Regions from separate parts of the Lysinibacillus sp. FSL P4-0201 genome, predicted to be linked through region 2. Evidence: riboswitches for the same ligand, from Rfam matches in the RefSeq annotation. Region 2 holds a riboswitch; each other region holds the start of a gene.
The links. A riboswitch is a leader RNA that binds a small molecule or an ion and turns the genes downstream of it on or off. The one in region 2 is predicted to bind cobalamin.
Positions count from the first base shown of each region.

Region 1 (4,218 bases), 1.6 Mb from region 2:
ACCTGTAAAACTTGCCTATTGTTTCTAAGAGGATTTTACGCTAAGCTAATGTGCGGACTCATTTCAAGATGCGTATTTAATGACCGATTTTGGCTATTAAATTCATAGATTCTGTTACGTAAAAAGTCTTTTAACTTTTAATAAAGTTTATTTATTGATAGAAGGGGTGAAAGGGATGGCTTGGGAGGTTTTTAGTATTATAGGAACAATTGCCTTTGCTATTTCTGGGGCAATTATTGCCATGGAAGAAGAATACGATTTATTCGGTGTATATATACTTGGTATTGTGACTGCTTTTGGTGGAGGAGCTATCCGAAATTTACTCATTGGACTACCTGTCACAACACTTTGGGGACAGGATATGATGTTTCAAATAGCGCTTGCTGCGATTACGATATTCTTTATTTTTCCGCATCATCTGATTCAACATTGGCATCGTTGGGGTAACTTCACAGATGCGATTGGCTTATCAGCATTCGCTATTCAAGGCGCACTCTATGCTGTTAAGCTTGATATGCCAGTAAGCGCAGTCATTGTAGCTGCTGTTTTGACAGGTTCAGGTGGGGGTATTGTACGAGATTTATTAGCTAGAAGAAAACCATTAGTTCTCCGTGATGAAGTTTATGGTGTTTGGGCAGCTCTTGCAGGATTGCTAATCGGATTCGAGGTTTTTACAGGGGACATTTTCCTTTATATTTTATTCGCAGTGATTACAGCTTTACGTATTCTTTCCTATATGATGAAGTGGCGCTTGCCATTACGAAAGTTAAATCGTGCATAAACACCATTCAGCCAATGACCAAAAATTAAGTCATTGGCTGTTTTATTGTTTTTATCTTTTTAACAACTGCATTGATTCTTCTAAAGTCGCCATGTTTTTCATCATCGAGCAAGCTGCATCTAAAATAGGAAAGGCTAAGGCTGCTCCAGAACCTTCGCCTAAACGCATATTCATGTACAACATTGGTTCAATGCCTAGTAAGGCAGCGGCAATTTTTGCCCCTGGTTCCTCTGAAGCATGGGAAGGAATGATATAATCGATTACTTTTGGTTCGAGCTTATAAGCAATGAGGGCCGCTATAGTTGAAATAAATCCATCAATGACAACGGGTTTACGATGGGCAGCAGCGCCAAGAATAATACCTGTCATCGCCCCTATCTCTAACCCTCCAACCTTAGCCAGAACATCAATAACATCATTTGGATTAGGCTTATTTAAGGTAATTGCTTTTTCAATAACTGCTGCTTTATAGGCAATGCCTCCTTGGCCTACTCCTGCACCAAACCCCGTTACTTCGATAGGGTTGCATCCCGTTAAAACAGCTAATATCGCAGCACTTGGTGTTGTATTGCCGATGCCCATTTCTCCAGTCCCAAGTACATCAGCACCTTTTATGATTTCCTCAGTGGCCACACGGATTCCTACTTCTATCGATTGAATGGCTTCTTGTTTGGCCATAGCTGGACCATGTACCATGTTATCTGTACCATATTTAATTTTATGAATAATGACACCTGCATCAAGTGGAATATCTTCTTTTACACCCACATCTACTGTGACCACCTTTGCATTGGTAATCCCCGCAATCGCACAAACGCCTGTACCCCCCTTAGGAAAATTTAATGTTTGAAAGACCGTAACATCTTGTGGATTCGTGGTTACACCTTCCTCGCAAACACCATGATCTGCAGCACAGACAATCATCACTTTTTTGTCGACCATCGGATATAATTGTCCTGTTATACCAGAGAGCTGTACGGCAAGTGATTCTAGTTTACCCAAGCTACCTGGGGGCTTACAAAGCGCATCAATCCGCTTTCTAGCTTGCTCCATACTTTTCATATCAGCCCCCTGAATGTTTTGAATCGTGTCTTGTAATAATTGCATGATTATTTCTCCTCTCGTTCTCATTAAGACAAAATAAAAAGTCTGTAGTTTATTGTCATGACAAATAAACTACAGACTTTTCCATCATCTATATCTTCTAAAGCATGTAGGTAGGTCTCCTGGCTCAAGTTCAACACCTCATAGTACCTTCCCAGCAATTTGCTAGTGGCATACACTATGAAATTCCCTTATACAGTGGCGGGTCCGCTAAAGCTTTTCACTTTATTCCCTATTCTCCCTAATGGGCACCTATTGCTTTTATGTAATTTCTTTTAATTTACTACAAAGCTTTCTTGCTATCAATACGAAACAATTAAAGTAAAGTATTTTTATTTGGAGCTATTTCACATAGTTCCTATAACTATTGAATAGAAACCAATATTGTTAGCGAGTCAATATAGTTTAAAATGAATACACTTTGCCCCTTCAAATGACTATTCTCAAAAAAAGATGAGCCTATACCGGGATGGCTAATGCCAAACATAAGTAAAAGAATAGATTTAACATCGATATACATGATTTAAAATTTACTAGTTACTAAAGTCTGAGAAATAACATTGTTAAAGAAAATTGCAGAATTTTTTTAACAAGCTCTTTTAACACACACAATTTGTCAACTCTCTTCTGGTTCCTACTTTCTACATGTTTAGCCTATAAAGAACGAATCTACAGTACATCATTCTTTCTATTTTTTTATGGATCGATATTTAGCAGGTGTCATACCAACATATTTTTTAAATACTTTACTAAAATATTCTTCATTGCTATAACCTACTAATAAAGCAATTTCATTATTTCTTTTATCACTATAATCTAATAGCTGCTTAGCTTTGTTAATTCTAAGTTCATTTAATAGGTGGATAAAATTTTTATCAATGCTTTTTTTTATTAATATACTTAAATTTGCTTGGCTTTTGTTAAAGATGTTTGATAAATAATTCAAATCTAGTTGCGGATCATCAAAATGCGTATAAATATAATCGACTATTTTTTTACCTAAATTATCCCTATTGCCATGTAAGTTAAGTATTTTATCGACGAGTGGCATGATATAGTTATTTACTATTTTTGATAAATTGGCTTCTTTAATCATTTGATGTTGGATACCAATTATTTTTTGAGCGCGATGATATGTTTCCAAGCAATTGAAATAGATACTATATTGTAATAAAAACATAATCATGATTTCTAACCTCTGCTGAAAATCAATATTTATATTTTGTAAAACCACAATAAATTCTTTTAATTTTAATTCATCTGTAAAGATTTGATTATCAAAAATGGATTTTCTTTTATTTAGCACAGTGCTATCAGTATTTAGATGCCTCTTTAGAAGCAACTCCAGCACAGCTTGATTTAAATCATGTAAGTCTTTTTTTGGAAGAACAATATGATTATGCTGACTATATGACAATACAAAATCGGTATTCATAATCTCAATATGTTCCCCAAAAATATTAAAGTAAAATAACTCATGAGCATGTGAAATTCCGATATTTTTTGTTTGATTTATACTAACCATAAAGTATTCAAATGAATAGATACTACAATCTGTCATTTGTTGATCAAAGGCCAATAGTAAATTTAATAATTGATTATATTTAATTGCATAATCTACTTGCTTTTTCATGCTCAATGCTTCCATCGTTTGTGATAGCTTTAGCTTTAGGTTTTTATAATCAATTGGCTTTAAAATGTAATCCTCAGCTCCAATTTGAATAGCACTTTGTAAATATTGAAAATCGTCATAGCCAGATAGAAAAATCACCTTAAATTGATGAAACTTTTTTAGCTCCTGAACAGCCTCTATTCCACTTATCCCGGGTAAATTAATATCCGATAAAACAATATCTGGAGCAATTTCTTTAGCTGCCAGCAGCATATCCTCCCCCGTTGTATAAGAATAAACACGTAAGGATTCTATAAAATTTCTGTTAATAAAAAAGCTTAAACCCTCTCTAATAAAGTTTTCATCTTCTACAATAAAAAGATTCATAGAGCTCACCTCACCGTTAGAAGATATTATTTCTTATATGGTAACAAAATTCTCGACACAAAGTATTGTTGCTCATTGACTAGCACCATTACACCATATGCTTCTCCATATTTTATCTTTAAACGCCTATTTACATTTTTTAAACCAATACTGCCTTCTTGATTTTCTTCATTCATTTTATCATTTAGCATCGCTATTCTAGCAGTATCCTTATATTCGCTCTTATTATAAGTTTCAATTATTACATAATTCTTTTTTCGATAAATTTTGATATTTATTGATAGAGCTTCTTTATGGTTGTAACTATGCTTAAAAATATTTTCTACAATTGGTT
Region 1 is NZ_CP151995.1:1,259,177-1,263,394, reverse strand. It holds gene MKY76_RS05985 (trimeric intracellular cation channel family protein) at 176-781, shown strand; gene cobT (nicotinate-nucleotide--dimethylbenzimidazole phosphoribosyltransferase) at 833-1,888, opposite strand; cobalamin riboswitch at 1,980-2,156, opposite strand; gene MKY76_RS05975 (response regulator) at 2,574-3,884, opposite strand; gene MKY76_RS05970 (histidine kinase) at 3,911-4,218, opposite strand, start outside.
Region 1: linked by a shared signal. The riboswitch ahead of cobT (nicotinate-nucleotide--dimethylbenzimidazole phosphoribosyltransferase) and the one ahead of MKY76_RS14475 ((2Fe-2S) ferredoxin domain-containing protein) in region 2 are both predicted to bind cobalamin.

Region 2 (4,218 bases):
TGCGGTAGACGATGCCAATATCATCAAATACAGCCCGATAACAGGCCATCCCACAGCCATTAAAGCCAATATTTAATGTCTTCGGTAAGGACATACCGCCTAGTTTTTCTTGTATTTCCTCTGCATATGGTATTGAATCAGCCTTTTCACCGTAGCAAAAATCACAAGCCTTCAGTGATAACACATCACCAATCGGAGCTAATAAAAACCCTACTTCCTGTAATTTCTCTGTGATCTGTTCAGGGGCAGTCGTTGGTATTTTCAAATGAATTTGATGATCTGGTGTGTATTCCATCGTCCCCTCATCCCCAACGACCTCCGCTAACGTCATCATTTGCTGGGGAGTAAAAAACTTATTGGCTACACCAGGACTTACTGCTAATTCAAAAATAGATTCTATTTTTTGCTGTACAAGCTTCGGTGTTACTTTGACTGCGCTTGTCCCTTTTACCATTGCAAGTGCCGCTGTAGCCATTTCAAGAGCTGTTTTTTTCGGCTTTGGCGTAACGGCTATACTGGGTTTATTAAAGCGCCCTGCATTAGGGTCAGTCGTAAAGTCATTTCGCGCTGTTCCCGTCTCTTGGTTCATTGCCCAAGGTTCATTTTCTTCGCGTAAACGTTGATGTGGACGTAATGGCTGTTTCTCTTCACCCAGGGTATATTTACGTTGGTAACCGCGGGGCGTAATCATCTTATTGTCATAGAAAAATGTTGACGAATTCCCGATAATGACAGTTGTCAACATACCAATATCATGTTCTAGCATTTCTGCTAGTGTTGTCATGGTCACTTCTTGACGTTCTCGATAGGCACTTTTCACAAGCCCTACTGGTGTGTCTGGCGAACGATATTCTAAGAGTATTCGTTGAGCCTCGACAATTTGTCTTGTTCGACGTCCACTTTTAGGATTGTATAAAGCAATGACAAAGTCCGCCATTGCAGCTGCCTCGACACGCTTTGCAATTAAATTCCAAGGTGTTAGATGGTCACTCAAACTGATTGTACAAGCATCGTGCATAATAGGTGCACCAAGTATGCTAGCGCATGAATTAATCGCAGAAATCCCAGGAACAATTTCTACTTCAATTCCTGTTGCTTCTGTCCAGCCTAGCTCAATTAACACCTCATAGACTAAACCCGCCATGCCATAGACGCCTGCATCACCACTCGAAATTACTGAGACGATGCTCCCTGCTTCGGCTTGACGAACGGCTTCCTGTGCACGCGACACTTCTTCTGTCATGCCTGTACTAACAATCGATTTTGCACTTACTAAATCTTGAATCAGCTCTACATAGGTTTTATAGCCTATAATCATATCACTTTGTTGTAAAGCCTCTACTGCACGTGTCGTAATATGCTTAAAATCTCCAGGTCCAAAGCCTACTACGAAAATTTTTCCTTTTTGCGCCATGTTGTTACCCCTCTTTCACCTTTTCGATCCCTTTAGTGGCAGTTGTTTGAGCAGTACGCTGTAATGTACCTTCACGAAGTGTAAAGACATGTTCGTTGTATAAGGATTCATGATGTAAATCTTGTACTAGTGTTCTAGCATGCTCTGTTGATGGCACACGATACCAGTTTCCTTGAGGATAAGCGATTACCACACAAGCATCCTTGCAGCGTCCATTACAGCGCGTTCTTGTCGTATGTATTTCCTGATCGAGTGCTTGCCGCTGTATCTCATCTCGAATGGCTAAGGTAATTTCCTCCCCATCCTTTTTCATGCAGCTACTGCCATTGCAAATAAAGAGATGTGTTTTCATCCCCTCTAAATTCCAAGTTGTCATCTTCTGTCTCCCCTCATTTGCTTTTTGGAAAAAGAAAAACCTTTACTCTATAACGAAGAGTAAAGGTTTTGTAGAAGCCAAATAAAAACGAATAGAATGAAATACAGGTACCCGCTTTCGCTTCAACTTCTCCCTCCGAAAAGTTTGCATGCACAATCAAATAAGCAGGTTTCCTGACTTAAGCTTCATTTTACTGTCGCACCTTCCCAAGTTTATACCAGTGGCTTTGCGATTTCATCAGCTATTACAGTAGCGGGGGCTGTATTGGATTTTCACCAATTTCCCTATTATCTCGAGCTATTCGAGCACTTATTGACGTTTTATATGAAATTTTTATTAGAATTTTAAATAGAAAACTGTCTTTATCATATCTTATTATTTTAAAATTTCAATATTTCTTTAAAAATTTATGACAAATTTATCAATTTTGAATGGAACTAGGTATGAAATTTATACAATCTATATAATTTGTGCACAAACTTTTATCAGAATATTCACCGTTGACCTTTAATTTAAAAAATTCCATAAAAGGTATAGCATATTTATGGAAATTCATGTTACACTTTGTCGTGAAATCTCACAATTTGAATGTTTTTCGGTGCAAAGTGCTTGTCATTTTGCTTAAAAGGGAAGCCGGTTTGAGTCCGGCGCGGTCCCGCCACTGTAATAGGGAGCTTTATAGAATATGTCACTGTCCAACGGATGGGAAGACCTATAAAGCATTGAACTAGAGCCAGGAGACCTGCCGAAAAATAAGTGATCGTTTCAACCTACGAGGATAGGTGTGCGGCTTAGCAGATGAGACTGTTATTTGCTTTTTTAGCTATGCACTTTTCCACCTAAGGAGAAGTGCTTTTTTAATTACGCACGCAATATTCTAAAAATCTATTAATTAGTTAGGAGGAAAGCTTTTTGAAATTATCATGGTGGAAATTTAGTTATTTTTTACTGGCCTTTTTAATCGTGCCAAAACGTGCCTTTGCCATGCATATCATGGAAGGTTTTTTACCAATCGAATGGGCTATTTTTTGGTGGGTGATCTCTATCCCATTTATCATTCTAGGATTGCGTTCTATTCGAAAAACCATTGATGAAAATCCTGAAACAAAAATGCTTTTGGGGCTTTCAGGAGCCTTTGCCTTTGTGCTATCCGCCCTAAAAATCCCTTCAGTTACAGGTAGTTGCTCTCACCCAACTGGTGTAGGACTTGGGACAGTACTCTTTGGCCCTCTAGCAATGAGTGTAATTGGAACAATCGTTTTATTATTTCAATCTTTATTATTAGCTCATGGAGGAATTACAACTTTAGGGGCTAATGCCTTTTCTATGGCTATTGTTGGTCCTTTTATTGCTTACTTTGTCTTTAAAGGGGCTCAAAAAGTAGGGTTGTCATTTTCACTAGCCATATTCTTTGCAGCTATGCTTGGTGATTTAGGTACATACATTGTGACTTCTGTACAACTAGCACTAGCCTTTCCTTCAGAGGTTGGAGGCTTTATGGCATCCTTTACAAAGTTTGCAGGTATTTTTGCCTTAACTCAAATTCCTTTAGCAGTGAGTGAAGGAATTTTAACGGTCATTGTGATGAATTTCTTGAAAAAATACAATGTTAGCGAATTAAAAACGTTACGTGTTTTCTCAACAAAGGAGGCACATTAACAAATGAAAAAAAATTTATTGTTATTAGCAATTGTTGTGTTGTTAGCCATCATTCCCTTATTCATACAAAAAGGTGCTGAATTTGGTGGTGCTGATGGAGAAGCAGAAGCAGCTATTGGTGAAATCAATGCGGAATATGAACCATGGTTTGAAAGTCTATGGGAGCCACCAAGTGGTGAAATCGAAAGCTTATTATTCGTGCTACAGGCAGCTATAGGAGCTGGCTTTATTGGCTACTTCATCGGCTATATGCGTGGCAAACACAAAGAAGGTTAACCATTATGTTACTCATTGATAAGTATGCCTATCTGAATAAGCTAGCGTCCGTTCATCCGCTAGAAAAAATGATATTTTCACTTGGACTACTTCTCATAACGCTCATCATGAGAGATGAACGACTTTCACTCATTACATTTTTTGTAATGAGTGCTTTTATCATTTTAGGTGCAAAAATTCCGCTTGCATACTACGGCAAATTATTATTGCTACCTAGCTTTTTCTTATTAACAAGTCTCGTATCTATTTTACTTTCCTTTACATCATCAACGAATGCACTCCCTGCCCATATTTGGTCGTTTACATTTAGGAATTGGACTGTCTTTATTGGGAATGCAAGTGTGTTAGCAGCGCAACAGCTGTTCTTTATTGTCCTTGGCAGCATTAGTTGTTTATACTTTTTAATTCTAACCACTTCCGTACAAGGAATATGTTATGTGCTACGACAATGGCGACTCCCCTCTTTATTAGTGGAGCTCGTCGAACTAACCTA
Region 2 is NZ_CP151995.1:2,870,028-2,874,245, forward strand. It holds gene cobJ (precorrin-3B C(17)-methyltransferase) at 1-1,414, opposite strand, end outside; gene MKY76_RS14475 ((2Fe-2S) ferredoxin domain-containing protein) at 1,419-1,790, opposite strand; cobalamin riboswitch at 1,936-2,118, opposite strand; cobalamin riboswitch at 2,370-2,555, shown strand; gene MKY76_RS14480 (energy-coupling factor ABC transporter permease) at 2,703-3,449, shown strand; gene MKY76_RS14485 (energy-coupling factor ABC transporter substrate-binding protein) at 3,453-3,725, shown strand; gene cbiQ (cobalt ECF transporter T component CbiQ) at 3,731-4,218, shown strand, end outside.

Region 3 (4,218 bases), 490 kb from region 2:
ATACCTTGGTCAACGTGCTTTTGAGAAGCTGCATATAAATCAATTAAATCATACGGATTTACATCATACGCCTCCACATATAAATGACTATTGTCATTTGTTAAATGAGGCATTGGATAAATGGTTCTACTATCGGCGTAATCACGAACCTCTACGCGCTCTGTACATGGTGCGATTGAAGCCGTACAGCTACGAATATATGAAATACTACCAGTTGGTGCAATAGCCAAACGATAGGAATGGAATAGACCGTACTGCATTACATCCTGCTTTAACGTTTCCCACATCTTGTTTGTGATGATTGGAATATTGCCAAGCGCCTTCAACACAGCAGGCGATAGTTCTTCTTCAGTTTTATTGATATATTGGTCAAAATAGCTACCTGATGCATAATCACTGTCCTCAAATCGGTAGAAGGTTGCAGCTTTTTCTTTCGCCATTTCCATCGAAGATTTCAGAGAATAATAGTTCATCGCTTCCATAAAGTGATCCATGAAATCAATGGAATCTTTTGAGCCGTACAGGATGCCTTCTGTCACGAGATGCCCATGGAGGTTCATACAGCCAAGCCCTACAGAATGCATTAATTGATTGGCTTTTGCAACAGACGGAACATTCTTAATATGCGTCATTTGCGATACATTCGTTAATAGGTGCATGGCTGTATCGACTAATGCGCCGAAATCCTTGACTTTACTTGCTGCATGGATATCGATGGAACCTAAGTTACACGATACATCTAATCCATAGTCATTTGGTTGATCCTGGTCCGTAATGATACTTGTCTCTTGTACTTGTAAGATTTCTGTACATAAATTGGACATTTTGACACGTCCAATATTTTTTAAAGGATGTACCTTATTGACATTATCATCAAAGATTTCAAACGGATAGCCTGATTCAAATTGTGCTTTTTTCACCTCTGTGTAAAGCTTTCGTGCATTTAAACGTTTAATTTTACGAATTTTAGGGTTATCAAGTAGCTCGTAGTACATGTCTGAAATAGAAATTTCAGACATACGTTTGCCATATTCTTTAAAAATATCGTATGGACTAAACAAAACAATATCCTTATCACGTTTCATCAGTTCGAAGAAAATACTAGGTATAATAATCCCTGTTGAAAGGGTAGCGAGGCGAATTTTATCATCAGCATTTGGTTTTTTTGATGAAATGAAATTTTCTATGTCTGCATGGAAAATATTTAGATAGACAACACCTGAGCCATTTCGTTGCCCTAACTGATTCGAATAACTGAAAGAATTTTCTAACAGTTTCGCTACTGGGATGACACCACTTGCACGATTTAATATCTCTTTAATTGGATCACCTAATGGACGTAAATCTGTTAAGTTGACCCCAACTCCACCACCAAGGCGTGATAGCTCTAAACAATAGCCAATATTTTCAGCAATACTATTCATGGAGTCATCCATTGATAATTTAAAGCAGCTGACTAATTCACCACGTGCTTTCTTACCACTATTTAAAGCAGTTGGTGTTGCAGGCTGATAGGCTTCCATCATTGCTTCGACAGAGCGTTCTGCTAGAGCCGTGTTGCCTTGAGCTAAATACAAAGCAATAATGACAATACGATCCTCATACTTTTCTAAGATTTCTTCCCCATCACGACTTTTCATAGCATAGCTATCGTAAAATTTGCTTGCGCTCATAAAGGATGGAAAGCGGAAATTATAATCATAGGCTTTCTTGTACAGCTTCTTAATAAATTCCATTTCGTACATGTCGATAAATGCTTTCTCATAGTAGCCCTCATCAACTAAATAGCGGATTTTTTCTTCAATATCTATAAAATAACGCAAACGTACGTTAACATACTCTAAAAAGTAGCGGCGCGTAGCTTCGCGGTCCTTTTCTAACTCCAGTAATCCAGTTGTACTATAACGATTCAGTACGTCATTATTAAGCTTTAAATAGGTTTTCATCTCATTACCCTCGTTTCATAAAACGTTTGTATTGCTTCGTAATCCGTTTGATTACCTTGTAAATCTAATTTCCTTACTAAGGGTACATGATAGGTAGCAGCGATTTTCTCACCAGCAGCGCCAAATACATGATGACCGAAGTTACTATTCCCACTGGCAACTACTCCTTTACAAAAATCCCTGTTTTTTTCTAAGAAACGTTGTACCTTTGCTGGAATGTCACCTAAACCATCTGTGTAGGTAATTAAGAGATATGGCTTGTTCAATCGCAATTCTTCCGAGAGCTCGATACATTCTGCCTTTAATTTGGATACAACATTTCGGACATTACCTGTACGACTCGCGTAAACAATCATAGGGCAATCAACTCAATTTGAGAAACAATTTCCTGAACATCTCCTATGAAAGTTTCATTCATCTCTAAAACAGGCACACTTAAAAAACCTGCGTCAATAATCGTTTGCTTTGCTTGTTCATCGTGATCGATGTTAACAATTTCAGCTTCAAGTCCTACACGTTGTAGTTCAGATTTTACCCATAGGCATTTTGGACAAATTGTTTTCGTATAAAGTTTCATAGAAATCCCTCTTTTCATAAAATAAAAAAGCCTATCTCCTCTAGAGAGATAGGCTAAATGGAAACGTTAACATACCAAAAATACTGACGTTCCCATCTCTTAATCCCCGAAGAAATGATAAATTTGTTTTATAAAGGCAGGTCTCCTGGCTTTGCTTCATTCTCTGATTCCCTTCCCATGCAAATGCACAGTGGTTGCAATCATCGTCAGCTTCACAGTTGCGGGGACAGCGTCGGAATTGTACCGAACTTCCCTTTTAAACTACATGTAGTAGTACCTTTGTAAAACGAACACAATATATAGTTGTTGTTCAATAGTTTTAAGTGTACCATCCTTCAAATGAAAAGTAAATCAAGATTCTAAACTTCTTTATTTTTTGATTATTCAGTATTTTAAATTATGTAGTTCCAAATAGATTACCACTAATCACTTATACCCGAATTAAAAATCTATTTTAACGATGTACGTGATTTTCTACTAAAATGGATTTAGAATTCTGATTTGTAGTTTAAAGAAATCTTCTATTTTATGTACCATTGAAAAATAGTTGTCTCTATCGTAAGTCCTGAAATAATGATCATCTCTTACCCATTTCAAATGATGCTCATTACATTAATAAAGAGCATGCTTTTATCATAACATGCTCTTACCATTCTATCATTGGGATTATAGTCTAACCTTAACCTCAGTCCCGTCCTGAGCTTTGACATCGACTAGCACAAGTCCTTTATAATTTTGTAGTTCCTTGATAATCGGCTTTAACATTTCTTTGTCGATGAGGGGAAAGGTAAAGTCTATTTTCTTTTTATCGAAGTATGCCTTTGTCCACTTATTGGCTTGTTGCTGAATCCATTTAGAAGTTAAAATGGAGAGGACAATGGTTAGCACAGTATAGGGAACAGGGACGGTAAAGCGAACGTCTTTTGCTTTCACTTTTACATGCATCATTCGTCGCCTCTACTCAATGAAGACTGCAACGGAATCTCCGTTTGCTGATTTTATATCTACAATTTGTCCATCTAGTTCATTTTCAATCGCTTCAAGAAGAAGATTGATGTCGATATCTTTTACGTATTTTTCAGATTGCGGAATACTTGCAGCGATGCTGTGTCCTGCCATCAATACGGCTTTGACAAGTTTAATTGGTAAATTTACCGTGACATTATCATTTTCGGTGGATACAACACGGACCTTTAACGTTTTATCTAAATACTTTGTTTTTTCCACAAATTTATTCTCTGATTCTTCTTTCTGTTGTAGCACTTGAATCAGCTCTGATCCTTTATCCGCATCAATTTTGCCCTCTTGAATCATCGTTAACACTTTTGTAATTTCCTCTTTCATGGTCGTTCCTCCCTATTCATCTTTTAAGAGCTTTATGGCTTCATCTGTTGTGATTTCGCCATTTTCAAGCATGCTTACAATTTTTTTCTCATCTACTTCATTTTTCTTCTTTTGAGCATAGCCAAGGGATGAAATAATATCATTTAGCTTGCCTCGAACTGTTGGATACGAAACCCCCAGTTCCTTTTCAACCTCTTTAATATTTCCTCGGCAGGTTAAAAATACTTCCACAAAATGAAGCTGATCCTGTGATAAGGATGCTAGCTTCGACAATTCAAACTCATTTTCAATGGTCGTGTGACAATGAGAACACTGTAACTTCGTAATTTTTAATGTTTTACTGCAGACAGG
Region 3 is NZ_CP151995.1:2,379,888-2,384,105, reverse strand. It holds gene nrdE (class 1b ribonucleoside-diphosphate reductase subunit alpha) at 1-1,946, opposite strand, end outside; gene nrdI (class Ib ribonucleoside-diphosphate reductase assembly flavoprotein NrdI) at 1,943-2,302, opposite strand; gene MKY76_RS11875 (glutaredoxin) at 2,299-2,523, opposite strand; cobalamin riboswitch at 2,641-2,819, opposite strand; gene MKY76_RS11870 (hypothetical protein) at 3,190-3,471, opposite strand; gene MKY76_RS11865 (hypothetical protein) at 3,481-3,867, opposite strand; gene MKY76_RS11860 (DUF2089 domain-containing protein) at 3,880-4,218, opposite strand, start outside.
Region 3: linked by a shared signal. The riboswitch ahead of MKY76_RS11875 (glutaredoxin) and the one ahead of MKY76_RS14475 ((2Fe-2S) ferredoxin domain-containing protein) in region 2 are both predicted to bind cobalamin.

Region 4 (4,218 bases), 500 kb from region 2:
AGAATCACGGAGCTTTTTAATCCTCTTAGCCGTGCATATTGAACATATTGCTGCTGTAATTCTTCTAGGATGGTTGAACGGATAAGCTGAACGAATAATCCAATTGTTGGTAACGCCAGTGCGAAGGCGGGTAAAACTAAATGAGCAGGTGTGCCCTTCCCGTTTGTCGGAAAGAGTCCTAATTTTAAGCTAAATAAATAGAGTAATAGGAAACCTAACCAAAAGGCTGGAATCGACACACTCAATATGCTAAAGAATCGTATGATTTTATCGATGATGGTGTGCTTATACAATGCGCTTATTACTCCGAATGGAATACTTAGCCCTAAAATGAGGATAAACGCAGCAATAGCTAATTCAATGGTTGCGGGTAATTTCACGAATAGTTCATGTGCCACAGGTAATTTACTAACAAAAGATGTTCCAAAATCTAGCTGGATTATGCCCTTTCCCCATAGCAAATATTGAAGAAAAAACGACTTGTCCGTTCCCAGTTCCTCACGTAATGCCTGAATGGCTTCCTCTGTTGGCGCAACCCTTGCCAAACGTAGTATGACTTCAGCAGGCTCTACAGGAACAAAACGAATAAATACAAAGGTTAGGATGGAAACGCCTAATAAGACAAAGGGCAATGTTAAAATTCTTTTTAAACAAAAGATCCATGTTGATTCATACATGCTGTCACTTCCTACTCAATCCTATGATAAAGAGAGAGCTGTCTCTGCTAGACACACTCTCTCCTCCACTTTTATTTTTCTTTAGCCATTTGTGCATAAGGTATATCATATTCAGATGCACGTGGTGCAAAATCCTTTAGAGATGGTTGATAAATCACATTATTTGTTTCGTAAGAAATAGGGTAAAAGAGTGCCTGGTCATGAAACATCGTTAAAATATTCGTGTAAAGCTGCACGCGTTCCTGTTCATCTGTTCCTACTAATAATTGGTGAATTTTCGTATCGATTTCTTTGGCGTTTGCTAGGCCTAATTTCGCCTCGTACACACCACTAGCATTTGGTGTAGCTGATTCATTTGCAAAGCTATGTGGATCTGTAGGTGGTCCATTGGTACGCCAGAAATTAATATCCACCTGGTCATCCATCAATTTTTGAAGACCGACCATTACATCTGCCCCTTCTAAATTCAACTGAACGCCAATTTTTGCGAGTTCACCTTGCATTAATTCTGCCATTGGTTTTTGAATTGCATCGGATGCAATGTAAATCAAATCTAAAGACAACAGCTGTCCGTTTTTTGAACGAATTTTTTCACCCTTAGGTAATAACCACCCTGCCTCATCTAGCAATTGTTGGGCTTTTTCTGGATTGTATACAATAGGTGCTAAATCTATATTGGCATAAGGAATCGCATCCCAGAACAATGTGTTCGCTACTTTTTCCGTACCATGTGTAATACTGTCGACCATTTGTTCCTTATTAATAGCATATTGAATGGCTTGACGTACCTTTAGCTCAGATAATGGACCAGATTGTGTATTGAATAGCAGTGCTTTCGTAGATAAAGGCTCAGAGGTAGCAGTTTTGTATTTGCCACTGTCTTTTAAATACGTATAGTTATCTAAACTAATAATGCCACGCCCATAAATTAAATCTAATTCTTCGTTTTCAAATGCTAATGAAATAGATTCTGAGTCAGGAATAATTTTTACTTTTATTTGTTCAACTAGTGGTTTTTCTCCCCAATAGTTTTCATTGCGACTAAATAATGCATATTCGTCCTTTTTGTATTCAGTTAATACCCAAGGGCCTGTTCCAATCGGTGCTTTGATAGAATCTTGCGTCATATCATCCTTTGGGAATCCGTTATCCCCTAAAAAACGGAAAGGTCTGACGAAGGCAAGTTCGTTTAAGACTGGATAATAAGGCTCATCCAATTGCAGACGAATTGTAAAATCATCTACTTTTACAACCTCTTTCATGTGGTTAACCATGCCCATCCAAGAATGCATGTCTCGATTCGCTAAAACGGCGTCAAAGTTACGAATGACATTATCTGCATTAAATGCAGTGCCGTCTGAATATTTCACGTCTTTTCTTAGATGGAAAGTATACGAAGTTTTATCCTCAGAGATGTCCCAGCTTTCGGCGAGCTTAGGCGTAACAGTACCATCATCATTGTATTCCACCAAGGATTCATAAACCATTGCTTGGGCAGTCATTTGATTCGGTAAATATGTATGAGGATTCAATGGACCGACATCTAATGGCCAGCCAATCGTTATTATTTTTTCATCTGTTTGGTTTGCTGAGGTCTTTTCCTTTTCTTCATCCGTGCCTGTACAGCCAGCAAGTAAACTGAACGTCAGGACAAGCAGGAAAGGAAGTAAATACTTTGTCAATCTCATTTTCTGTCTCCTATCTCTATTCGTAGTACAAATACATCTACTTGTTGAAGAAGAGAAGGCATAAAAAAACCTTATTCTAAAAAAGAATAAGGACAGAAAAACCCACGATGAGCAAGTCTCCATCCATCTCCCTATCTTTCGTAGATCATCAATGAATCTTCTTACAAGCAGGCATTCTGGCTCATGAATCATCATTTTGTTTCACCTTCCCAAGTACTCACTCAGTGGTATTTGAAACAAAACTCCTCATTTACAGCTGCGGGACAGCATGGGATTTTCACCCATTTTCCTTTTAATTGAATGAAAGACGATTTCACTCAAACTTGTAATGATTGCTATGAAATTAGTAATAAACATAACATGCTCGCATGTTCACGTCAATTTTACTTTCTGAAGATAATATATATATATCGACGTAAGATAAAAAGACTAGGGATTTACCCTAGTCTTCGTTATTGGAGAGTAGATGTGGTAGATTAAAAATCATTTCGTTAGCTTGATGTAGATTGCTGTACAGCTTGACGCAACGTTTTAGTAGCAGCAACCATATTCGCTAAAGCTGCAACGGTTTCATCTTCTTTTCTCGTTTTTAAGCCACAATCTGGATTCACCCAGAATTGATAACGGTCCAGCACCTGTAGACTATCTTTCATAATAGCGAGCATTTCATCCTCGCTTGGTACACGAGGGCTATGAATATCATAGACGCCTAAGCCAATTCCTTTTTTATAGGGCTGCACTTGTAGTGAGGTAATAAGTTCCCCATGACTTCGTGATGTTTCTATGGAAATCACATCTGCATCTAGTGCGCTAATTGGTTCGATGAAATCATTAAACTCGCAGTAACACATATGTGTATGGATTTGTGTTTCATCTTTGACACTAGATGTCGCAAGCTTAAAGGAATTGACAGCCCACTCTAAGTAAGCCCCCCATTCCTCCTTTCTAAGCGGTAAACCTTCTCTTAACGCTGGCTCGTCCACTTGAATAATTGATATACCTGCGTTTTCTAGTGCTTCCACCTCTTTACGGAGTGCTAATGAAATTTGATAAGCGACATCTTTACGGGACAAATCATCTCGCACAAAGGACCAATTTAATATTGTTACTGGCCCTGTCAGCATGCCTTTTACAAATCGCTTCGTTAGGCTTTGGGCATAGGCGGATTCTTTTACGGTAATTGGTGAAGCCCATGCAACATCTCCATAAATGATCGGAGGCTTCACACAGCGTGATCCATATGAAACAACCCACGCTTTCTCTGTAAAGGCAAAGCCAGTCAGCTTTTCACCGAAATATTCGACCATATCTGTACGCTCAAATTCACCATGAACAAGTACATCGATATCTAATTCCTCTTGTATGGAGATCCAGCGCTTTGTTTCGTCTTCTAAAAATGTTTCATAGGCTTCATTCGATAATTGTTTCTTTCGCCACGCATTACGATTTCTTTTCACTTCATCTGATTGCGGGAAGCTACCGATTGTAGTTGTTGGAAACAGCGGTAATCCTAAGGCTTGTTGTTGGATCGTTTGTCGCTTCGTAAAATTACTGTGTCGTTCAAAATCTTGCTTTGTCACAGTTTGAACGGCTTGATGAATTAACTTATTTTGGCGGATTGGATGATTTTTTAGAGCCTCAATCGCCTTCATACTTTCTGAAAAATTATGTTGTAAGGAACCATCTTTATCTCGTCTATATTTAGTCAGCCCCGTGATTTCTACGATTTTCTCATCTGCGAAGGCCAGAGACTGCTTTAAAACAGGGTCAAGTTCATTTTCAAGAGAGGTTGTGATTGGAACGTGCTGTAGGTTACTTGATGGTTGAATCCATAGTTCAGCAGCATGACTTAG
Region 4 is NZ_CP151995.1:2,372,766-2,376,983, reverse strand. It holds gene nikB (nickel ABC transporter permease) at 1-677, opposite strand, end outside; gene nikA (nickel ABC transporter substrate-binding protein) at 749-2,365, opposite strand; cobalamin riboswitch at 2,514-2,707, opposite strand; gene metE (5-methyltetrahydropteroyltriglutamate--homocysteine S-methyltransferase) at 2,857-4,218, opposite strand, start outside.
Region 4: linked by a shared signal. The riboswitch ahead of nikA (nickel ABC transporter substrate-binding protein) and the one ahead of MKY76_RS14475 ((2Fe-2S) ferredoxin domain-containing protein) in region 2 are both predicted to bind cobalamin.